3 regions of the Colwellia sp. KU-HH00111 genome follow, and region 1 is predicted to be linked to each of the others. Evidence: predicted binding sites of a transcription regulator. Region 1 holds the regulator's gene; each other region holds the start of a gene.

Region 1 (11,904 bases):
ATCAAGGGTGATTATCATATAAAGGAAGGGGTGTTATATACTGATAATACCCGAATGAAAGGCTCCGCTGGTGATTTATTCATCCAAGGTAACACCAGTTTTGTAACCAATATGCTTGATTATAAGATGTCTTATAAACCTAATTTAACGTCAAGCCTACCAGTATTAGCTTGGATCGCAACTTTAAATCCTGTGGTGTTTTTAGCGGGGGTGGCAATCGATCAAGTGATCACCTCTAAAGTGGTTTCAGAGCTTAATTTTGAGTTAACGGGCAGTGTTAGCGAGCCAAACTTTAAAGAGGTCAACCGTAAAAGCCGTGATGTCAGTGTTGGACGTTCTAAGCCACCTGAGTTTGTCGACACTAGTGATAACTCAACGTTATTGCAACCAGATACACCAAAAAACAAATCATTTAAAGAGTTCAACGAATGATAAAACTTAGCGCTATTCAACTAAATTCCAAAGCAAATGTTGAACATAACCTATCTGTTATCGCAGCACAGTTAGCAAGATTAACCAGTGAAGTTAGTGCTGACACTATTGAGCACCTGGTGGTTTTGCCTGAGTGTTGTTTGTTTTTTGGTGCTAATGATAAGGCGCAATTGCAACTGGCAACTCAGTCGCAAGCGAATAATCAATTACAGCGTTCATTAAGTCAACTCGCTAAACAATACCAAGTAACCTTGATTGCGGGCACCATTCCTATATTGGCAGAAAGCGAGGAGAAGTTTACTAATAGCAGTTGCGCCTTTAGCCCAAAGGGTGAATTAATAGGTCGGTATGATAAAATCCACCTATTTGATGTTAATGTAGATGATAATTCAAAAAATTATTGTGAATCACGCTTTACCCAAGCAGGACAAAGCCCTCGAGTGATAAATACGTCATTCGCCAATGTTGGCTTAACCGTGTGTTTTGATGTACGCTTTGCGCATTTATACCAAACATTGACACGTATGGGAGCTGATATTATTACCGTACCTAGTGCTTTTACCCGAGTCACTGGAAAAGCGCATTGGCAAACACTACTGCAAGCTAGAGCGATAGAAAATCAAGTGTATATCATTGCTGCTGGGCAAGAAGGTGTCCATGAAAATGGCCGCGAAACATGGGGGCATTCTATGATTATTAGCCCTTGGGGAGAAATCTTAGCTTGCCTTGAACAAGGTGAAGGCAGCATTAGCGCTGACTTTATCCCAGAAGAAATTAACCGAATTCGAACAAGTATGCCTTTAAAGCATACCGCTGATACCTAACCTTAAGTTGAGTGATAAATGAATATTGTTGAACAAGCCTTATTAATCGATAGCCACATTGATGATGCTATTTTGTCTAACACGTTATCAAGTATCATGGGACATCAAGTTGATTTTGCTGATCTGTATTTTCAATCAAGCCAACATGAGTCATGGATGCTTGAAGATGGCATAGTCAAAGAAGGCTCTTATAATATTGAACGAGGTGTAGGCGTACGTGCTATTTCGGGCGAAAAAACAGGTTTTGCTTATTCAGATGATATTTCGCCACTGGCATTACAACAAGCCGCCGATGCAGCTAAAGGTATTGCTCATTCAGGGCAGGGTGGGCAAGTGCAAGCATTTAAGCGCCAATCACCCATCAAAATTTATCAAGCGGTTGAACCACTTGGCAGTTTAACTCAAGAGAAAAAAATTGAGCTGTTACATCAAGTAGAAGCACATGCACGGCAAATAGATAGCCGAGTAAGCCAAGTTATCGTTAGCTTATCGGGTGTCTATGAAAAAGTATTAGTCGCGGCAAGCGATGGCACCTATGGCACTGATATTCGGCCATTGGTTCGTTTGAATTGCTCGGTTTTAGTCGAAGAAAACGGTAAGCGTGAACGTGCTAGTGCAGGTGGTGGAGCCCGAACTGATTATAGTTATTTTTTCGAGTTAGAAAACAATGGTGCCGGTCAGAACAAACCACGTTATTTAGCCTACGCAGAAGAAGCGGTTAGACAAGCATTAGTTAATTTAGTGGCAGTTGATGCCCCTGCTGGAACCTTTCCAGTGGTACTAGGTGCTGGTTGGCCAGGAGTATTACTACATGAAGCTGTAGGTCATGGTTTAGAAGGTGATTTCAATCGCAAGGGGTCTTCAACCTTCTCAGGAAAAATTGGCACAAAAGTTTGCTCTGAACTATGTACTATAGTTGATGACGGAACCATTGCAGATCGTCGTGGCTCACTTAGTATGGATGATGAAGGGGTTGCGGGACAATACAATGTACTGATTGAAAAGGGTATTTTGAAAGGTTATATGCAAGACAAACACAATGCGTCATTGATGGGAGTAAAACCTACAGGAAATGGCCGGCGTGAATCGTATGCACATCTACCTATGCCACGTATGACCAATACCTATATGTTGGCCGGCGAGTCTAAACCAGAAGATATTATTAGATCGGTTAAAAAAGGCATCTATGCTCCCAATTTTGCTGGTGGGCAGGTTGATATTACCTCTGGTAAATTTGTCTTTACCAGTTCTGAAGCGTATTTAATTGAAAATGGTGAAATTACTACCCCAATTAAAGGGGCAACGTTAATTGGCAGTGGCCCTGAAGCAATGAAGAATGTGTCTATGGTAGGCAATGATCTTAAGCTTGATGCTGGTGTTGGTGTGTGTGGCAAAGATGGACAAAGCGTACCTGTGGGTGTTGGCCAGCCAACCTTGAAAATTGATGGTATGACGATTGGTGGTACGCAATAATCTCGGTTGTATTTTAATCAGAATAGGCGGAATAAATTCCGCATTATCTTGTTAGCTATTTTCTTTCAGGTAGGTAAATAAATTACGATAATGCTTACCTAATTTTTCTGCTTTTTTCTCTTTGGCTGCATGGCGAACCAGTTGTTTTAATTTTTGTCGATCTAGCGATTGAAATTCACTGAGTAGGGCTTCAACAGCGTCATTGCCTTGTTCAATCAACTCATCGCGTATACTTTCTAAGCGTTCAAATTTTGCCGTTGCTTGCTGATGTTTATTTTGCATTACATCAATGGCTTGATGAATGGGTGCTAAATCAGTTTCCAGTAATATTTTCGCAATATGGCGAATATGGCGACGCAAGGCTTCATGTTTGTTCTTTATTTTATCGGCAACAACCATGGCATCTTTTAAATCGTCACTTAATGGCAGCAGGGAGCGCTGATGCTTTGACATTTCCACCAAGGATTGCGCGAAGTCTTGCAATTGATGCATTTCTCGCTTTATTTCCGTTTTACTTTTTAATTCTTCTATTTCTGGTGTTAAGTCGTCGATATCGTTGGCTGACTGGGGCATAATAGTTGCTAATGTAAATGATATAAATATTACCTTTATTATAGCTTGAATTTAAATATGCAAAAACAGCTAAAGTTGATATTTTCAAACTAAAGTAAAAATAAGTAGATAAAATACTATGACAGCACAAAAGCAAGCCACGGATCCATTATTAACGCAACTTGAGCAAGTAAAAGATCGAGTGGCCAAAGTACTTGAATTAGCCAAATCATTAGGTGCAGATGGTGCAGAAGTTGCGATGAGCCGTCAACAAGGGCTTAGCGTGGGTACACGCCTTGGCGAAGTTGAAAATGTAGAATTTACCAATGACGGCGCTTTGGGGATCACTGTGTATCAACAAGGTCGTAAGGGAAGTGCATCAACCGCCGATTTATCTGAAAAAGCGTTAGCACAAGCAGTTGAAGCAGCGGTTAATATTGCAAAATACACCTCAGTGGATGATTGCTCTGGCTTGGCCGATAAAGGGCTGTTAGCGATGCAGGCGCAAGATTTAGACCTATATCATCCCGTAGCACTTAGTACCGAACAGGCAATAGAAATAGCTAAAGCCTGTGAAGTGAGTGCGTTAGAAAGCGATCAGCGCATAACTAATTCTGATGGTGCGAACTTAGATTGTTACTCTGGTTTTAAAGTTTATGGCAATAGCCATGGTCAATTGGTTGGCTATCCAAGCTCTCGACACAGCTTAAGTTGTGTGGTTATTGCAGGAAGTGATGATGATATGCAGCGTGATTATGCCTATGATGTTAATCGTGATTTCTCGTTACTTGAAAGCGGTACAAGCATAGGTAAAAAAGCGGCAACAGAAGTCATATCACGTCTAAATCCACAAAAATTATCAACAATGAAAGTGCCGGTACTATTTCGTGCCGATATTGCCAATACAATTTGGGGGCATTTTGTTGCTGCTATTAGTGGCGGAAATTTATATCGTAAATCCTCATTTTTACTTGATGCTATTGGTAAAGACATTTTTCCTGAGTTTTTATCTATCCAAGAGCGCCCACACATTCTTAAAGCGCTAGCTAGCAGTGCTTTTGACAGTGAAGGTGTGCTGACTCAGGATCGTGACATTATTACCCAAGGAGCTTTGCAAACTTACCTATTAACCAGTTACTCAGCACGTAAGTTAGGGCTTACTACAACAGGACATGCTGGAGGCATTCATAACTGGCAGGTTAATGATAAAAACATCACCAGTAAAGGTAATAAGGACGCTGATTTTGATGCGATGTTAAAAACACTAGGTACAGGTTTATTAGTTACAGAGTTAATGGGTCAAGGCGTTAATATCGTTAATGGTGATTACTCTCGTGGCGCTGCGGGTTTTTGGGTTGAGAATGGCGAGATTATGTACCCCGTCAGCGAAATTACCATTGCCGGTAATTTAGCTAAAATGTTTAAGGGTATTATTGCTGTTGGTACTGACGTTGATACCCATGGCAGTATTCGTACTGGCTCGATATTAATTGACGAGATGCAAGTTGCAGGGCAATAGATCTCTTCCTATAGTGTAGGGCGCAATTGAGTCAGATAAGGGGTAATAAATTACCCCCTACATTTATGTCAAAAACAGTGTCGCTGTACCTAAAAAGGCAAAAATTCCGACCACATCGGTAACGGTAGTGATGATAACACTACCGGCCAACGCCGGATCAATGTCAAGACGCTTTAATAATAATGGAATGGCCACGCCAGCTAAACCTGCAGCGGTCATATTCATTAACATAGCAAATGCAATTACTGCACCTAGCATTAAATCTTGTTTCCAAACACTGACGACTGTAGCGATCAGCAATGCCCAAATTAGGCCGTTGAGAAAGCCAATAGCGACTTCTTTATTTAATAATGCACTGGCATTTCTGTCACCAACATGCCCCAGTGCCATACCACGAATCACCAATGTTAACGTTTGATTACCCGCAACCCCGCCCATACTAGGTACTAACGAGTTGAGCACGGCGAGAATGGCCAATTGTTGAAAGATCCCTTCAAACATACTGGTGACGGCAACAGCAAGTAATGCGGTAATTAAGTTAACGCCTAGCCATAAAGAGCGTTGTTTGGTACTTTGAATAACTGGGGCAAAAGTATCGGCTTCATCGCCTAAACCCGCCATACTCATCATAGAGTGCTCGGCATCTTCACGAATAATATCAATGACATCATCAATGGTAATACGCCCTAACAAATGTCCGCCGCTATCGATAACGGGAGCCGAGAACCAATCGTGTTTTTCAAACAGTTGTGCAACTTCATGTTCGTCCAGATCTGCTTGAACCGCTTCAATTTCAGCATTGATCAAATTAGAGATAATTACTTGAGGATTAGCGGTAATAATGGCAGCTAGTGATACCGCCCCTATAAAGCGATTATTACGGTCTACTACATAGAAGGAGTCAGTGGCTTCGGGGAGTTGACCTTTAAGGCGTAAATAACGTAAAACAACATCAACACTGACCTCTGGGCGCAGAGTGATGGTATCCGTATTCATGATACCGCCAGCGGTATCTTCACCGTAAGATAAAGCGGCTTCTACGCGGCTTCGATCTTGCGAGTCCATTGACTTAAGTACTTTTCTATAAGCACTATCGGGCAGTGTACGCAATACTTCAGCAAGATCATCAACATCCATGCCTTCGGCAACAGCGGCCAGTTTTTCAGGCTCTATGCCTTGCAAAATGCCTTTTCGAACTTCTTCATTTAGCTCTTCAAGTACATCACCATGGTATTCAGCATCGATCAGTTGCCATAATACCGGACGGCTTTTGGCGGGCGAGGATTCTAGAAAAAGTGCTAAGTCATAAGCCGACATGTCTTGGAGTAATTTACGCACATAGACGAACATGCCGCTTTCAAGGGCTTCGTTAACTTGATGCAGTCTTTGCTGAATATTGTCTTGTTCTATCATTTCAGGCATAAGAATATCACTTGAAAGTTGGCGTAAGAATTTTCTGAAATAGTACTAAGTCATTATAGACTATAGTAAGTTTATCGTAACTTTGAATTTAAATCAGTTTTTTTGCGGCGCAGAGAAGAATTATTCATCTTCATCAAATTTATCAGAAATCAGCTGACTTATTGCTTGTAAAGCTGCGTTGGCATCTGGGCCTGTTGCGGTTACTTTAACCACTTTTCCTTGTCCTCCGGCTAATAGCATGATTGCCATAATACTGGCAGCATCTGCTTGTTTATCTTCTAGAGTTAAGGTGATTTTAGCGGAAAATTGTTGGCATAGTTGTGCCAGTTTAGTTGCTGCACGAGCATGCAGACCTAATTTGTTCACTATAGTTAATTCGCTGCTAACAGTTGTTGAATTGGCGTTTTGTATTAAAGTCATTATTTACTCAGGCGTTAAGTAGCTACTGTTTGAGGTTACCCGTTGCTTTTGTCAATATCTCTGTGGTGTATTTGTACATCTTTTTGTTCTTTGCGAAAGTTGCTGGCTAATAGCTCTGCAATATATACCGAGCGATGTTTACCACCAGTGCAGCCTATAGCAATAGTGACATAACTTCGGTTGTTACGCTCTAAATGAGGTAACCAAGTCATCATAAAGCTGTTAATTTGCCAGATGAACTTAGTGACTATCGGTTGACTAGCAAGAAAATCTTGTACTGGTTGCTCTAACCCTGTGTGAGGTTTCAATTGTTTATCCCAGTGCGGATTAGGTAGAAATCTAGCATCGAAAACATAATCAGCATCGGTTGGAATACCATGTTTAAAGCCAAAAGATTCAAAAACCAGTACCATTGAGCCTGTTTTTTTTCCTAAAATCCGCTCTCTTACTAAATCAGCTAACTGATGAGGACTTAATTGACTGGTATTAATATATAAGTCGGCCTTGGTAGAAATAGGGGTAAGCAGTTTTTTTTCTAAAGCAATAGCTTGATCTAAAGGAATATTCTTTTTAATTAATGGGTGTAAACGTCGAGTTTCGCTAAAACGGCGAATTAAATCATCATCATTGGCATCTAAAAACAATGTGGTCACTTCAACCGCATTAGGTAAATAGGCGATGATATCTAAAATATCGCGCGGATCTTTAGGCAGGTTACGCACATCTAAACTTACCGCAACATTTTCGTAATCATGAATAACTGTGTGGGTTAATGCAGGTAGTAAATTTACTGGAATATTATCTACACAATAATAACCTAAATCCTCTAACACCCTTAAAGCGACAGATTTTCCTGAACCTGAGCGGCCACTAACAATAATTAGTTTCATAGTGGTGAGATCCCAGAGTTGAGTTTATTCACTGAAAATATTGGTGTTTGTGCTCTAGGTAAAGTCATGTATTGCTAACTTATATTGTTTGTTGGATAAGGTTAAACATCTCTTGTTTGTTAGTACATTTGCGTACTTTCTTTGCCGTTTTACGTTCACTAAATAGTTTAGCAATACTTTGTAAGGTTTCTAAATGTTCTTGGGTGTTATCTTGAGGAACAAACAGACAAACGAAGATATCAACCGGCTTGTTATCTATGGCATCAAAATCAATAGCGTGCTCAGTCGTTATGAAAACTGCAATTGCCTTGCTGGTATTGTTTAAGCGGCCATGAGGAATGGCAATGCCATTGCCAATACCGGTACTCCCCATTTTTTCTCGATTAAGTAAACTGTCAAGCAAATCACCGGGGCTACTATCGCCTAATTCATTGGCTGCAAGTTGGCAAATTTGTTCGAGCAGTCGCTTTTTACTGCTTGCTGGAACTGCACATTGAGTACAGTCCAGCGTTAAGATATCTTGTAATGTCATAATTAAATAAGAAGAAAACTAATGTTGGGTTATTTTGCCTTTGTATTTGAGTACTTGGCGATCTAATTTGTCAACGAGGGTGTCGATAGAATTATACATGTCTGTGTTGATGGCTGAAGCATGAATTTCAGTGCCTTTTAGGTGAATAGTTGCTTCGGCTTTTTGATCTAATTTTTCAACGGTTAAGACAACATGCACATTGTTAATATGGTCGAAATGTCGCTCTAATTTGGTCAACTTGGTATTCACGTATTCGCGTAACGATGAAGTGATTTCTACATGGTGTCCGGTAAGGTTAATTTGCATAATATTGATCCTTATTTACGTAAATTTAGAAAATATAAACACAGTTTATAATAAACTCTTACGTTGATTTGACGGTGGTATAGACAAAGATTCTCTATATTTGGCTATGGTTCGCCTAGCAACGTTAATTCCCTGCTCGGCCAATAATTCGGCCATTTTACTATCACTTAGCGGTTTAGCAGGTATTTCCGCTAAAATGAGTTTCTTAATTAAAGAGCGAATAGCCGTCGATGAACACTCGCCACCATTTTCAGTGCCAACATGACTAGAAAAGAAGTATTTTAATTCAAAAATTCCTCTGGGCGTATGCATGTATTTTTGGGTAGTCACCCTAGAAATAGTTGACTCGTGCATTTCTACAGCTTCGGCTATATCATTTAGCACCATAGGTCGCATAGCTTCTGCACCATGCTCTAAAAACCCTTGCTGTCGTTGTACAATACAATTAGACACTTTTAATAAGGTGTCGTTGCGCGATTCTAAACTTTTAATAAACCACTTGGCTTCTTGTAAATTGGCGCGAATAAATTGGCCATCGTCACTGGAAGACTTAGTTGTTTTGGTCATCGCTGCATATTGCTGGTTTACCGATAATTTAGGTGCAGTATCAGCATTTAATTCGACAACCCATCGGCCATTTTTTTTCTCAACCGTGACATCAGGTATCACATATTGATCGTCACTTTTAATGACAGTATCACCAGGGCGCGGGTTCAAACTCTGAATTAAGCGCATGACTTCTCGTAATTGCTCTTCTTTTAATTTAGTTTTGCGCATTAATTGACGGTAGTCACGGTTGCCTAATAAATCAATATGCTCACTGATGATTAGCTTACTTTCGGCTAAATAAGGCGTGTTTGGTTCAAATTGATTCAATTGAATGAGTAAACAATCGGCAATAGATCGAGCGGCTACGCCAATGGGATCGAATACATTAATACGCTTTAAAACCGCTTCAACTTCATCAAGTTCAAGGTCTTCTATACCAACGCTATCTAAAATATCTTCGCTGGAAACGGTTAAATAGCCCGCGTCATCTACGGCTTCAATAATGGCGATAGCGACAGCACGGTCTGTTTCTGAAAAAGGTGTAAGCTCCATTTGCCATAACAGGTGATCTTGAATTGAATCAGTGGTTTCGCCTTGGTATGTGTAATCTTCTCCGGGGCTACTGACGGCGCCGGTATTTGACACACCAGCACTGTAACTTTCTTCCCAGGTAGTATCAATGTTTAGCTCTTCAGGAATATCATTTTTTTCCATTGCTTCGGTGGTGCTGATTTCATCAATGGTGGCACTAGCCTCTTCACTGCCGTCATTGGTATTTTTGTCGGCGGTTGAAACCGTTGCAGAATAAGCTTCTTCTAGATTATCAGTATTATTATCGGCATCATTATCTGATGCTTGCTGATCATTAACCTCAAGCAAAGGGTTATTTTCAAGCACTTCTTGAATTTCTTGTTGAAGCTCTAACGTTGATAACTGCAACAGCTTAATAGCTTGTTGCAGTTGTGGCGTCATGGTGAGTTGTTGTCCTATACGGAGCTGCAGAGTTGGGCGCATCTACCTTATATACATCCTATTCATATTGTTTCTTTTATTAACTATGCTCGCTTAATAGTAAGCATAGCCTAAGTTTGTAGTGTATGTGTTAACTATAACGTGAATTGTTCACCAAGGTATACATCTCTCACCTGCTGATTTGCAAGAATTTGATCTGCATTGCCTTGTGCAATAATTTCACCATGGCTAACGATATAAGCATGTTCACAAACATCGAGCGTTTCACGAACATTATGGTCGGTTATTAAAATACCGATACCACGCTCTTTAAGGTGAATGATAATTTTTTTTATATCGCCAACCGAAATGGGGTCAACCCCAGCAAAAGGTTCATCAAGTAGAATGAATTCAGGCTCTGCGGCAAGTGCGCGAGCTATCTCTACTCGCCTTCTTTCACCACCCGACAAACTCATGCCTAAATTATCTTTAATATGGCTGATATTAAACTCTTCTAATAAATGTTCCAAATGTTCTTGTCTGTCTTGTTCGCTAAGGCCTTTTTGCGTTTGTAAAATGGCCATAATATTGTCAGTAACGGTCAGCTTTCTAAAGATTGAAGCTTCTTGAGGTAAGTAACCAATGCCACGACGAGCGCGTTCATGCATTGGAGCAAGGGTAACATTCTCATCATTGAGAATGATTTGACCGTCATCGTTGGGCACTAAACCAACTATCATATAAAAAGAGGTGGTTTTACCTGCTCCATTGGGGCCTAACAGCCCGACAATTTGTCCGGCATTAACCGCTAGACTGACATCTTTCACCACGGTTTTACTTTTATATGATTTTGATAATCCTTGGGCAATTAAGGTCGACTGCTTATCATTACGCTCAGTATTATTTGTTATCGTCATTGCTTTTTCTTGCTTTGTTGCGCTTTTATTTGGGCGGGTTGCAAAATGGTAGTTACCGATTCGTTATCACTACTAATGGCTTCTAGCTTTTCACTAGATGTATTGTACGTTATGGTTTCACCAGTAACTTGACTACCCGCTTGCTTAACGAGGGCATTACCAGAGACCGTAATGATATGCAGTTCTGGCTGATATTTTATTTCATTGGCTTGTAAGCTAATTAAACTTCCATCTTCTAGTTGTTGTTTGAAGAGTGCAGGTTTGCCTTTAGCAAGGTAAGTATCTGACTTTTCTTTAGTAGTCTTGTTGGTTTGACTGTATACCTGAACTAGATCAGCCTCAATAGAAATTGATCCTTGATTGATACTCACCTCGTCTAAATAGCTGGCTATCTTGTTTTTAAGATCCGCAGATTGGCGTTTAGATTTGATAGTGATTTCTTGAGTGAGATCTTTCTTTGCCGCATTGGCAGGGGCAGCTAGGGTGAAAAGGAGAGAGCTTAGTAGTGCGCCCCTGATTACATTTTTAATTAATATCATAGGGCTAGCTATTGTTTTTTTTGTAAATAGTACGTACATGTTCGGTTAGTGTCATCTGTTTGGTGTTTAAGTCAATTATCAAACCAGAGCCATACATAGTGAAGTCCCTCCCTTGTACCATCACTGTTTGGTCTGAGCTGATAATATTAGTATTTAAATCAAGCTCTAAATATTTGCAATGTATTTCTTGTATCAAACTATTTGCATCGGTTGCGCTTAAGTGTACGCGATGATTTAAGATAACCCTATTGTTTTTGTAAAGTGTCGCCTCTTTTGCACTAAGTTTCCACGGATAACTGACTTTTTCTGTTTGATTATTGATCTCAGCGCTATTATTAGCCAATTTGTCTGCGCTGGAACGGTTACTGGCATTTGATTTGGGATATAAGGTGTAATTTGGTAATTCAAAGTGGGTGACTTCCAATTTAGCATAATGTTCCATTCTATCGGCAATGATAGCATGTGATAATTGACCCGATTTTGTATAGATATCACTTTTAAGGGCTTCAGCAATAAAATCTGGGCTGAGTTCACGGTCAACGCTTTCTTCAGGCATGATTTGAGAGTCGCGCCACTCA
Region 2 (6,485 bases), on a different contig from region 1:
AAAGAACTAAAACTTTTGCCGGTTGTATCAGATTAGTTATACCCCCTGCAGATAATCCTCAGCTCAAATTACCCTTTGAAGAAAGCTGCTTAGATAGCGCAATTCCAGGTGCTATTGATACCCAACAATTACCACGTGGTGGTTTTGGTGAAATTTCAAGGTTGGCAGTGCTATCAGACTTTAGACGTCGTGAAAAAGAAAAAAATACGCCATATGTTTTAAATAACGTTAACCCTGACGTGGTGTTTTCTGAAATAGAGCGCAGAAATTTCCCTAATATTGCCATGGGGTTATACTTGTCTGGGTTAGCTTTAGCTGAAATATGTAACCATGTTGGCATTCTTGTCATGATGGAACCAAGGCTAAATAGGCGCCTGCAACGTTTTGGTTTGCCTTTTGAACAAATTGGAGAAGAAACTGATTATCATGGACGACGAGCCATGTTTTATTTATCTCGTGAAAACTTTCATCGTGAATTAACCAGCCAAATTAGTGAGTTATATGACATTATTTATAATGATCTAAAGAAGCAAATGTTTTTTATCCCTTATACCAACTTAGCAGATAAATAATTTAGAGACCTTTATGGCAAACTTTTTCGATTATGATTTAGCTTTCTCAAGAAATATTGGCTGGTTTAGTGAAGCCGAACAGCACATTTTAAAATCAAAGCGCATTGCTATAGCAGGTATGGGTGGTGTCGGCGGGTCGCACTTACTTACCCTATTACGCCTTGGCATTACCAAATTTCACCTTTCTGATTTTGACGAGTTTGCCTGTGAAAACACTAACCGCCAAGCCGGTGCCAACATCCATAGTTATGATGTAAAAAAATTAGACACCATGGTTGAAATGGCCAAATCTATTAACCCTGAAGTTGAGATAAAGTTATTTCCTGATGGCATCAATTCGAATAACGCTACCGAGTTTCTAACAGATGTTGATTGTTATGTTGATTCGCTAGATTTTTTTGCCTTAGAGGCTAGAAAAACTGTTTTCAAACTGTGTGCTGAGTTAGGAATACCTGCAACGACCGCCGCTCCCATAGGCATGGGTACCGCCTATTTGAATTTTCTCCCAGGTAAAATGACATTTGAACAATACTTCGGGCTAGAAGGTTTCTCAGAAAACGAACAATATTTAAAGTTCTTTATTGGTTTAACGCCAGCAGCATTACAAAAATCATACTTAGTTGACCCTTCCAAACTTGATTTAGCCAACAAAAAGGGCCCTTCCACCATGATGGGCTGTCAACTAGCTTCAGGAGTTGCTGGCTCACAGGTTGCAAAAATACTATTGAATCGAGGTGATGTTTTAAACGTGCCTTGGGGATTGCATTTTGATGCTTATACCAATCAGTTTAAAAAAACATGGCGCCCTGGTGGATATAAAAATCCAATGCAACGGTTAGCCTTTAGTTTGGGTAAAAAGATGTTCCTTGCTGAAGGAGCTATCAAAAGCCCTGCTGAAGTTGAGTCTGTGCAGAAAACCCTAGCAGAAAAAGTACTTGATTATGCCCGATGGGCACCAAGCGGAGATAATACTCAATGCTGGCGCTTTGAATTAATTAACGACACCTCTTTTATTATTCATGCAACCGATACAAGGCAGGGCGTAGTATATGATTTAGATGGTCATTCAAGCCACTTAGCACACGGAATTTTACTTGAAACAATAGATATTGCTGCTAGCAAGTTTAAGCTGAAGGCTAATATTGAGAGCGACTTATCGAATGATGAACACATCAAAATATCAGTAACTTTAGTTACTGATGATAATATTACTGAAAGCGCCTTAGTACCTTACATAAAAACCAGAGCGGTTCAAAGACGAGCAATGGGAACAAGAAAACTAACTGCTGCTGAAAAATCTGAACTAGAGAGTACATTAGAACCAGGATTCAATGTTCAGTGGTTTGAGTCATCTGATCAAAAACTTGCCATTGCAAAACTCAATTTCACTAACGCAAAAACTCGCTTAACCATGAAAGAAGCTTTTGCCGTTCATAAAGAAATTATTGAATGGAAAGCCCAATACAGTGAAACAAAAATACCAGAGCAAGCCTTAGGAGTTGATTGGATGACTGCTCGCTTGATGCAATGGATGTTTCATAGTTGGAGTAGAATAGAATTTACTAATAAATACCTAGCTGGCACACTTATGCCTCGTATACAGTTAGATTTTATTCCCAGCTTAAAAAGCTGCGCTCACTTCGCTTTGCAAACAGACAAGCCGATAACAACGACAGCAGAATACATTGCAGCAGGACGGGTTTTACAACGCTTTTGGTTAACCTCAGCTAAGCTTGGTTTAGGCTTCCAACCAGAGCAAACCCCGGTTATATTTTCAAAATACCTCACCAATGACATTCATTTTACAGATGATAAATCCGTCATTGAAAATGCCAAAAAAGGTAAAGCAATGTTTGAAAATATTGTACAAAATGCTGAAAACACGGTGTTTTTGGGGCGTATTGGCAGGAGTGAACTTCCCAAGTCACGATCAACAAGGCTACCTTTAGATAAACTGCTTGTTAAATAGTGTAATTTATTGCACCACACCTGTAGGGTGTAATTTATTGCACCTTTGTCAGAATAAATTCTAACCTACATTAGATCACATCTCTTGTAGGGCGTAATTCATTGCACCAATGTCAGAATAAATTCTAACCTACATTAGATCACATCTCTTGTAGGGCGTAATTCATTGCGCCACACCTGTAGGGTGTAATTTATTGCACCTTTGTCAGAATAAATTCTAACCTACATTAGACCACAGCCCCTGTAGGGTGTAATTCATTGCACCAATGTCAGAATAAATTCTAACCTACATTAGACCACAGCCCCTGTAGGGCGTAATTCATTGCGCCAGTGTCAGAATAAATTCTAACCTACATTAGACCACAGCCCCTGTAGGGTGTAATTTATTGCACCAATGTCAGAATAAATTCTAACCTACATTAAACCACATTCCTTGTAGGGCGTAATTCATTGCGCCACACCTGTAGGGTGTAATTCATTGCACCAATGTCAGAATAAATTCTAACCTACATTAAACTACCGCCCCTGTAGGGCGTAATTCATTGCACCAAAGTCAGAATAAATTCTAACCTACATTAAACCACAGCCCCTGTAGGGCGTAATTCATTGCGCCAATGTCAGAATAAATTCTAACCTACATTAGATCACATCTCTTGTAGGGCGTAATTCATTGCGCCAGTGTCAGAATAAATTCTAACCTACATTAGACCACAGCCCCTGTAGGGCGTAATTCATTGCACCAATGTCAGAATGAATGCTAACCTACATTAGATCACATCTCTTGTAGGGCGTAATTCATTGCACCAATGTCAGAATGAATGCTAACCTACATTAGATCACCGCCCCTGTAGGGCGTAATTCATTGCGCCAATGTCAGAATAAATTCCAACCTACATTGAGGTGCACAAATTTTGGACATAAAAAAACCGGTTAAAATAACCGGTTTTTAAAATAATATATCGTTAAATGATATTAAGATTTACGACGTCTTGCGCCTGCAAAGCCTAAAAGACCTAAACCTAAAATAGCAACGGTAGTAGGCTCTGGAACGTTGATTTCCATTGATGCTGTATGCTCAACACTAAAGGTTTGAGAAGAACCTGGACCACCTGGGTATACAGCTTTTAAACCGTTGATTGCAGTTACCGTAGCATCATAGCTAACAGTAAGTGCTTTACCAAGATCATCATATTGACCTAAGTCCAAACCAGTTGAGTCAGTAAAATAGCCATCTTCAAACACACCTGATAAATCTAAATGACAAGAGCTAGCCGCTTCTACAAATACAGAGCCTGTACCATCAACATCCGCATCAATATCACAATCACCACCAAGTAAAGAGAAAGTAGCTAAACCGTAGTTGATATTGGTTGATGTATCAACAGCATATAAGCTACCTGAAATAAGAGTGTCAAAATTAACTTGCAAATCACCCGTTACATCTTGGTTAGCCATACCGCCAACTTGGTAATCAAAAAAGATATTCCAACCATCAACACCTTGGCCAAACTGAGCCAATGAACCATCTAAGTTAAAACTTAAAACTGACGTGCCACCCATTTCCATAAAAGCATCTGGGCCAGCAATAGAACCGTCACCACTGGTATCGGTTTGAGTTACACTTGCTGAATTAGCTCCAGTTTCAGATAAGAATTGAATCAGGTCAAAATCAAAAGTAGTTGAGCCACCAAATCCAGTTGTATCAAGTGTAATTACACTTGCATTTGCTGATGCACTTAAAGCTGTCATCATAGCTAAAGCAATTAATTTATTTTTCATGCCTAATTCCCTTCTTAGAAAGTTTAATTTGTTTCATATTACCTGACTCATGTAAAGCAAGCCGTATGCCACTATTATTTATTACTTTAAAATCAAGTATTTGAAAATAAACTCTTGTCTACGCTTTGCAGCCTTGTAAAAAAAACCGACACCATTTTAACCATTTTTGATGATTAATTATTGAGAGGCACTTTTGAGGTGCTCTGCAATATTCGCATCATTGGGAGATATCAGCAGCGCCTTATTAAACGCAGAGCGTGCTGATTCTTTATCGCCTAATGCCATATGTATCATGCCTAAGGTATCTAAAATTTTAGCGTTGTCGGGGGCAATTAATAACGCCTGATTAACTACGGCCTTTGCTTCACTATAATTTTTATCTTTGTATTCAACCCATGCCAAATTATTTAGCAGAGATGCGTTATTTGGATACTGCTTTAATAGTTCCTTGTAATGCGTTCTCGATAGCGCAAGGTCTGAATCCATCGCATATTGCGCTAATAATCCTTTAGCAAAATAATCCGTTGGGCGATTTTTAAGATGACGTTTTAAAGCAACTATAGCTTTATCATTTTGACCCGCTCGATTATAAGCACTTGATAGTAAGCTAATATGGCGTGTATTCGGCTCTATTTCATACTGACTAACTAAATAGGTGCTTGCTTCTTTATACTTTTTCATACCATACAAAGCTTGGCCCTTTAACCCTTTTATTAATGGGCTGCTTTGTTGGGTTTTACTCAGTTGTTGAATAGCTAACATAGCCCCGTCATAGTCACCTAAACGTATTTTATAATATATTGATAATAAAATAAGCTGTTCATCATTTGCGTAACGGCTTAAGCCTTGCTTAACAACGTTTAAAGCTTTTTCAAACTGATTAGCTCTTTCATAGGAGTTTGCTAGCCTAATCGCAGCGGTTTTTTGCTTCGGAAATAACGAATGCCACTGTTCAAAAACCGAAATTGCTGCGTTTATATCATTTATTTGAAGGTAGCTTTCACCTAAAGTATTCCAAAATACCTGTGAAGACACTTGTTGAGATCGCAAGTTATTCCACAAAGACACAACGTCTTTGTACCTTTTTTCTTCAAATAAAGCCGTACCATACAATAATTTCAGGTTTAAATTATTAACATTACCGTCAAGGGTTGTTTTTATCAATTTTAAAGAATGTTCAGGGTTACCCTGTTTTTTCTCGGAATAATAGAGTGCTGATAACAACCTAATATCTGTTGGTTTACGATCGAGGTTTTTGCGCAATATATCAATTGCTGCTTGCTCTCTTGCATCTTCAAATAACAGTTTCACTAAAAACAAAACTGAACTTGTGTCATCAGCATCTATTTTATGCGCTTCTCTTATTTGCTTTTCAGCTTTAACTCTATCGCCCAGACCTAAATAAGCCCTTGCCAGCAACTTGTGGCTAACCGCTTTTTCTGGAGCACTAGACACTAGCTCTTTAGCAAGCTCTAACGATTTTTCGAAGTTTTTTTGTACTAAATATACTTGTGTAAGTGCTACTTTTGCGGGGATATGATCAGAAGATATGTTCAATGTTCGCTCTAAATCCAGAATGCCATCCAAGTCATTCATAGAAAGCTTTAACACACCTCGTTTAAATATTGCATCGATACTGCTAACATCGTCAGCTTTACTTATTAATGCTTGAGCTTTTTCATATTCGCCATTATTAATAAAGTTTTGGCTAACTTGTACCAACAAATCAAAGTCTTCCTCTGCTATAGCGTTAGTATCATTAAAAATACTGGGAGACTCAGCAGAATAACCTAGCTCATTCTGCACCAGCACATAAACCTTTCTTGCCGGATGATTCACTGGCAAGCGTTCAACTACTGATGACAGGTATTGACTAGCAACCTCAAAACTTTTTAACTTATATGCACTCAGGCCAGCTACCAGCCTGTTCATATCTGTGCTTAAACCACTTTGAATAGATTTTTCAGCATGTATTTTCGCTAATTCAAATTCTTCTTTTTTATAAGCGATAATTGACTTCATGTGATTTGCTAAAGGTTGTCCCTCAATTTTACTTAATATTTGATCAACAAGCGTTTCTGCTTCGCTTGTTTTCGACTCTCCTATTAAACTTTGTGCCTTATACAAATAAAGCCTCAAGTTACCGGTATTGTCTCCTTGGTATTT
Region 3 (6,485 bases), on a different contig from region 1:
ACAAAGTTTCTGTTTCTCTTAATACCCAAGGATTAAGGGTTTGTTTCGCTAAGTAGTTTTGATTGGCAACTAAAGCTTGGGCAATACTTTTGTTGGCTTGTGCTACGCCAAAAGCGCCAAGGGCAACATAAAGCAGTAGTGCTTGCCATAAAAAGTCCACCTCTACAAAGGCTTCAAACAACCATAAAATAATAGCAATTGGTAATAAGGTCACAATAATAGCAACAAAGCCGGCAATGGTTTGTTGTTTTGACGAATTACCTTGCTTATTGACTTTATTGCTTAGTTGCAAACAATAGAATTGAAAAAACCGCAGAGGTTCATGTGGGATAAAATGACTAACAACCGCTTTACTTACGATGACGGTAAGTAGAATTAATAGTTGATAACTAAAAGAAGTTAGCGCGTTAATGTCAGTCATTGTTTATCATTTTATTGATTTGTTACTGTTAGGATTAGCTAAGTTTTTTGCCTTTTAGCGCATTTAGCATGTTAATAACGAGTTTTGATGAATTAACAGATGCAGTTTCTAAATATTCATCAAAAGATGTGGGCGATTCTGCTCCGGCAATATCAGAAAGTGAACGAATAATCACAAAGGGAATATTAAATTGGTGGCAAGTATGGGCAATTGCAGCGCCTTCCATCTCTACCGCAGCCATAGTTGGAAAGTTTGCACGTGCTTTGGCAATATCATCGGCTTTAGTCATAAAAGTATCACCTGTGGTAATTAAACCCACCATGGTGTTAATGTTTGCTAACGTTTCAATACCTTGTTGTGCGGCTAAAACTAAGGTTGGGTGAGGAATATAAGCTGCTGGATTAGCAGGAAGTTGACCTATTTCATAGCCAAAAGCCGTCACATCTACATCGTGATAACGAACTTCTGAACTCACCACAATATCGCCAACACTTAAGGTTGGGTCGAAACCACCGGCAGATCCGGTGTTAACCACATAATCAGGTTTAAACTTATCAATAAGTATTGCTGTTGCTAAAGCCGCGGCAACTTTACCAATACCTGATTGGACAATAACCACCTCATTGCCCTCTAGTTGTCCTTGATAAAAGGTGTAACCAGCATGAGTGCTAGTTTCAGCATGGGTAAGTTTAGCTTTTAAAATTGCAACTTCTGGCTCCATTGCGCCAATAATACTTGCTTTCATTACTTTCTCTTTAATAGATTGAATTAGGACGATTATAACGCAAGTAAGCCTAGATTATAAAGCAGGAAAGCATAGGGCAACTCGCTAAAGGCTAATATTGATGGCGAGTTATTCTATGCTTTGTTCAGCTTAGCGAAAACCTAACGGATTAATATCAATCTACTTTATGTTATTAATGAGGCAAGGCCGCAGTGTTTTGTCCTGCCAATTGTCCAGATAGCTGGGGTGAAAGTTGTGCTTGTGCAGCTGTTGGACTTAATACTCCTGTATTTCTTGGACGAGCTTTAACCATAGGTGCAGGAATAACTTTTCCTTTGACTTTAGGTAAAGGTGAGCTATTACCTAATAACCTAGAGTTAATGCAGGCTCTTATCTCATCTAGGGTATAGTTTGCTTTGATTTTAATTCTAAGGTGAGGAATTGAAGCGGCTTCAAGCGCGCCACTGACAAACCAATCTTTCTTGATTTTGTAGCCTTTACCTTGAGTATCAACCAGATCAATAGCACCGAGTAGTTTCATTGAACTTCGCTCACAAATAACAAAGTCTAGATATTTGCCTTCAGCATTATTGGCTGCATTTTGACTAGCTCTATTAGAAACTCCCTGACGAATTGTCACAATATCAGCTAATTTTACGCGATTTAGAATGCGATAATTACTACCCATGGCTTGTTCAACTAAATTTTGAAAATTTTTCTCTGCGGGGGTGAAAACTGCAGGCTTGCTATCAAAAGGAAAAGGAAAACTGTTGTCATTTAAACGGCTTGCCAAAACACCAACAATAACAATAAGGCTGATTAGCGCAAATAAAATAAGTTCCATAAAAATCTCCAGCAATTCAAATTCTTGACGCTTTACCCACAAAAGTGAGTAAAGTGAATACTTAATCTTGATTAAGCAGAATTTGTGCCAAAGGAGACTTTAGTTAAATTTTTAAACTAAATCGCGGGTAAGTGCTAGCGATTAAGATGGAGACTTGCTAATTATTTTGGGTATTTTTCCGCTAACGCGGCATATAATATTGTTTGAAAATCATCAGCACTGGCATCTAGGGTGTTAACTAAATTGGCTAATACTTCATTGTCTTCTTGACCGTGCCAAACTTTAATATAGCTGCCGTCTTTATAGCCATGATCTTGACGGAAAAAGTTTAACGTGTTTTTGCCAACATATTGGCGAAACAACTCATCTAAATCCATGTTCATCAGAGACATACAGTCAGCTAATGCTTTGGCATCAAAGGCCTTATCGGTAACAGCAGCAGAAGCTAAGCTTTCTAATGCAATTTTAAAGTCATTTTCTCCAGTGCCTTGATGAAGCTCTTTAGCAAGCTTTTTAGAAATTTGTTCAACACTGGCACCTGACATTAGTCGTAGACTTAAGCCAAAATGAAAAATATCTACCAATTCAAGTTGTACTTGAGCAACGTCAATTTCTTGGTGCTTCCACCATTTCCAACCATGATGATCAAGCATTTCAGCGCACTCTACCCAAATAGCGCGATACCATTCGTAACCATTGCTGCGCCAGCTTTCGCTAACACGGGAGTTCATCGCATCTTGCATGGTTAGCATTTGAGTGATTTGCTTTTGTGCAATGGATAAGGCTGTAGATAATTGTTCGCTCATTATATTCTCTGATAATTTAATTGGACCGGGTTATTTTGCCTAAGCTTGCTTTAAAATACAACTTAGCTTTGGCTAAACAGCTTCTTACGCACCATAGCGCGATAATCTTTAGGTGTTAATGCCAAGCTTTGTTTAAATAATCGGGTTAAATGCCCCTGATCTTGATAACCCACATGATAGGCAATTTCTTGTATCGATAAATTACTCGATGCTAAAAGTTCTTTTGCGGTTTCTATGCGTAATTGTTGCCAATATTGGGTAGCACGTAGGCCTGTAGCCATTTTAAAGCGGCGGGTAAAAGAGCGCTGGCTTAGGCCAAATTCTTGTGCCAGTTCAGCCAAACTTAAATCACTATTTAAATTGGTGCGCAGCCAAAATTGAATTTGTGCAATAAGCTCGTCAGCATGTCTGTCAACAGCGCCTTCTAAATAACGCTGTTCTTCGTAAGGTTTTCTTATTTCATGAGAAAAATTACGCTCAACATTTTGCGCCGCAGCCCGGCCATAATGTTGATTGATAAGATGAACAATAATATCAGCTAACGCGTTTAAACTGGCGGCGCAGTAAATACGCTCTGATTGGGTAATAAAAAAGTCAGGCTTTAGCGCAACTTTTGGATAATCGCGTTTGAATTGATCCACATAATGCCAGTGAGTGGTTGCACTATGATCATCTAGTAAACCTGATTCAGCCAAAAAACAAACGCCGGTACCTACAGCAAGTAATGTTGAGCCTTGTTGCCAGCAGTGTTTCAACCAAGCAATAAGTTTACTGTGTTTTTTTAATATTGGCCTTGGATTCCGCCACAAGCTGGGCACTAAAATAATATCGGGTATTGTTGCTTTAGTGCCACTTAGCTGTGCAATAGTAACATCAGGTAAAAACTGTATACCTGCTCTAGAGGTCACTGCGCTAGCTTCTTGGCTGACTAATTGAGTATGCAATCTTATAGAGCCTTTGTTATAGCGTCGTGCAAAAGCTTCGCCAGCAAGTAACATTTCTAATGGTAATGTTAACCCTGTCGCTAAAACATGCTGATAAATTATTAAGCTAACGTGCAGTTGCTCTGTTGATACTTGGTGATCCATCGTTTACTTGTGGTAAATTAACTATTGTTGTGGCCATTATGGCATATTTTATGGCCAGAATAGATTGTTGTTTTAAATTAATTGCCTTTAAACTGGTGTTATTAGGTTTATTGTAGTTAATTAAATTAGGTTTGTTATGACATCATCATTACCGGTAGTTATTGGCATGGGCGGTATTAATGCTGCAGGTCGCACATCATTTCATCAAGGCTTTCGACGTATCGTTATAGATAAAATTAATGCACAGGCGCGTGAAGAAACCTTTGTCGGTTTAGCCAGTTTAATGAAGTTGGTGACATTAAAAGGTAGCCAATTAGTTGATCAACAAGGCGAGATTGTTGCTGCTAATGAAGTAGAAGCTAAATTTGGGCAACAAATAATAGCGGGGACGTTAATTAGAAAAATTGAAAAAAATCATTTTGATGTTGATGCCACCCATTGGCATCAAAAAATGCATGTACGCCCTATCGATAAAACTATTACTTTTGAATTACGAGCGAAAGAGTTACCGCATCCTTTGCCTCATGCTTGGCAGGTTACCGACCTAGGCGCAGGTAAAGTGAGTGTAGAAATTCCAGAACACTTAACTATTTCTCATGATGCTTATCGTGACAATCCTATTAAAGCCGCAGGTCAAATGCCAACAGGTTTTGAACCAGGAGCGCTTTATAATAGTCGTTACCAACCTCGAGGTTTACAAGCCACCATTTTTGCTGCAACAGATGCAATACGTTCTACGGGCATTGAGTGGGATGCTATTTTAGATAAAATTAGTCCCGATCAAGTGGGCACCTATTCAGCGTCTGTGGTTGGACAAATGCAACAAGAAGGTTTAGGCGGATTATTGAAAAGTAGACTGTCAGGCTCTCGCGTTAGCACTAAGCAGTTAGCGTTAGGGTTAAATACTATGTCTACTGACTTTATCAATGCTTATGTGACCGGCAATGTGGGTACTACATTTTCTTCATCAGGTGCATGTGCAACCTTTCTTTATAATTTGCGTTCGGCAGTGCAAGATATGCAAGCAGGGCGAATTCGCGTTGCTGTGGTTGGCAGCGCTGAAGCGCCAGTAACACAAGAGGTGATTGAAGGCTTTGGTAATATGAGCGCCTTAGCTAATGAAGAAGGCCTGAAAAAATTAGACAAGAGCGATAAAGCCAACCATCGTCGTACTAGCCGACCGTTTGGTGAGAATTGTGGTTTTACTATTGGTGAAGGTGCACAGTTTGTGGTGTTGATGGATGATGCACTTGCCATGGAAATGGGCGCCAAAGTCATGGCATCAGTTGCCGATGTTTTTGTTAACGCAGACGGTTATAAAAAATCTATTACAGCACCTGGCCCAGGTAATTATATTACCATGGCAAAATCAGTCGCATTAGCGCAAACTATTGTTGGTAAAGAATCTCTACAGCAACGCAGCTTTATTCTAGCCCATGGTTCAAGTACCCCACAAAACCGTGTAACAGAATCACTAATATATGATCGCATAGCAACCAGCTTTGATATTACTAATTGGCCAGTAGCTGCGCCAAAAGCCTTTGTCGGTCACACCATAGGGCCGGCCAGTGGCGACCAAATGGCAATGGCACTAGGTGTTTTTAGTGATAATATTATGCCTGGTGTTACCACAATTGATAAAGTCGCTGATGATGTTCATAACAATCGTTTAAACATTGCAACCGAACATTGGCATTGTGAAGATATGGACGTTGCTTTTATTAACTCGAAAGGCTTTGGCGGTAATAATGCCACCGCGGTTGTTTTATCAGCAAAAGTAACGTTAGCTATGATGGCAAAACGTTACGGCGAGCAAGCCATGCAAGACTATCAACAAAAGCTCACCTTAGTTGAACAAGCACAAGATACCTATCGTCAACGCGCTAACCAAGGCGAATTTGATATCATTTACAAGTTTGGTGAAGGTTTGCTCGATGAAAATAGCATCGATATTACTGATGACAGTCTAAGCTTTAATGAATTCAAACATAAAATTGGTTTACCAACTACTAATCCGTTTGATGATATGGTGTAGTTATTTATTCAAATAGACCTGTCAAACATAAAGCAGCTTCGGCTGCTTTTTAGTTATTTATGAACCATTTGACTTATGTAGTGTCTATTTAATACCTACTGGCTGTTATAGAAAAAGTACTACGAAATTGTTAGATGGATTAGTAATAAAAGGGAATGAACCTGCTCATGCGCCCACTCCGGTTGCTGCAATAAGTCCTGATTCACAACAAAGGCATTACCTTAGCATTGTTATTTCGGTACTTGCTCATTTGTTGTTAGTGGCTTTATTGCTTTATTTCGCACAAGAAAAACAGATCAAGTTGGTAGCTCCTGTTGACAAGGCGATCAAAAGTTATTTGTATCATGCACCTAAAAAAAAGCTGGAACGAAAACCTACAATTGAGACTGAAAAAGCTAAGAGTAGCCCACAAGTAATTGAGCAAAATTCGGTTGAAGCTATAACAACAGAGTTAAAAAAAGTCGCCGGTAATCAGCAGGAAAAACCCAAAAAATTAAGTTTACCATCTGTTGACACTGCTCAGAATAAAGCGACTCTTCATCAATCAAAGCAAGCTAAATTCTCAGC

Evidence for each region. The regulator sigma-54, encoded in region 1, starts transcription at its own class of promoters, with help from an activator protein. The targets are predictions, from matches to a motif close to GTTGGCACGNNNNTNGNNT.
Region 2: the regulator sigma-54 is predicted to act here: its motif matches at 4,374-4,392, upstream of ABXG98_RS18475 (PEP-CTERM sorting domain-containing protein).
Region 3: the regulator sigma-54 is predicted to act here: its motif matches at 2,063-2,081, upstream of ABXG98_RS08970 (DUF2726 domain-containing protein).

What each region holds. Positions count from the first base shown of each region.
Region 1 is NZ_BAABWO010000005.1:42,579-54,482, reverse strand. Features, by position in the region: gene ABXG98_RS10510 (YhdP family protein) at 1-432, shown strand, start outside; gene ABXG98_RS10505 (carbon-nitrogen hydrolase family protein) at 429-1,256, shown strand; gene tldD (metalloprotease TldD) at 1,275-2,729, shown strand; gene yjgA (ribosome biogenesis factor YjgA) at 2,781-3,302, opposite strand; gene pmbA (metalloprotease PmbA) at 3,421-4,800, shown strand; gene mgtE (magnesium transporter) at 4,864-6,222, opposite strand; gene ABXG98_RS10480 (HPr family phosphocarrier protein) at 6,343-6,642, opposite strand; gene rapZ (RNase adapter RapZ) at 6,678-7,532, opposite strand; gene ptsN (PTS IIA-like nitrogen regulatory protein PtsN) at 7,612-8,064, opposite strand; gene hpf (ribosome hibernation promoting factor) at 8,083-8,370, opposite strand; gene ABXG98_RS10460 (RNA polymerase factor sigma-54) at 8,416-9,933, opposite strand; gene lptB (LPS export ABC transporter ATP-binding protein) at 10,026-10,787, opposite strand; gene lptA (lipopolysaccharide transport periplasmic protein LptA) at 10,784-11,326, opposite strand; gene lptC (LPS export ABC transporter periplasmic protein LptC) at 11,331-11,904, opposite strand, start outside.
Region 2 is NZ_BAABWO010000014.1:14,827-21,311, forward strand. Features, by position in the region: gene ABXG98_RS18465 (PEP-CTERM/exosortase system-associated acyltransferase) at 1-572, shown strand, start outside; gene ABXG98_RS18470 (ThiF family adenylyltransferase) at 586-2,541, shown strand; gene ABXG98_RS18475 (PEP-CTERM sorting domain-containing protein) at 3,513-4,319, opposite strand; gene prsT (XrtA/PEP-CTERM system TPR-repeat protein PrsT) at 4,497-6,485, opposite strand, start outside.
Region 3 is NZ_BAABWO010000004.1:55,879-62,363, forward strand. Features, by position in the region: gene ABXG98_RS08960 (cobalamin biosynthesis protein CobD/CbiB) at 1-421, opposite strand, end outside; gene mtnN (5'-methylthioadenosine/S-adenosylhomocysteine nucleosidase) at 456-1,166, opposite strand; gene ABXG98_RS08970 (DUF2726 domain-containing protein) at 1,339-1,989, opposite strand; gene ABXG98_RS08975 (dUTP diphosphatase) at 2,151-2,795, opposite strand; gene ABXG98_RS08980 (GlxA family transcriptional regulator) at 2,858-3,883, opposite strand; gene ABXG98_RS08985 (beta-ketoacyl synthase) at 4,020-5,918, shown strand; gene ABXG98_RS08990 (hypothetical protein) at 6,046-6,485, shown strand, end outside.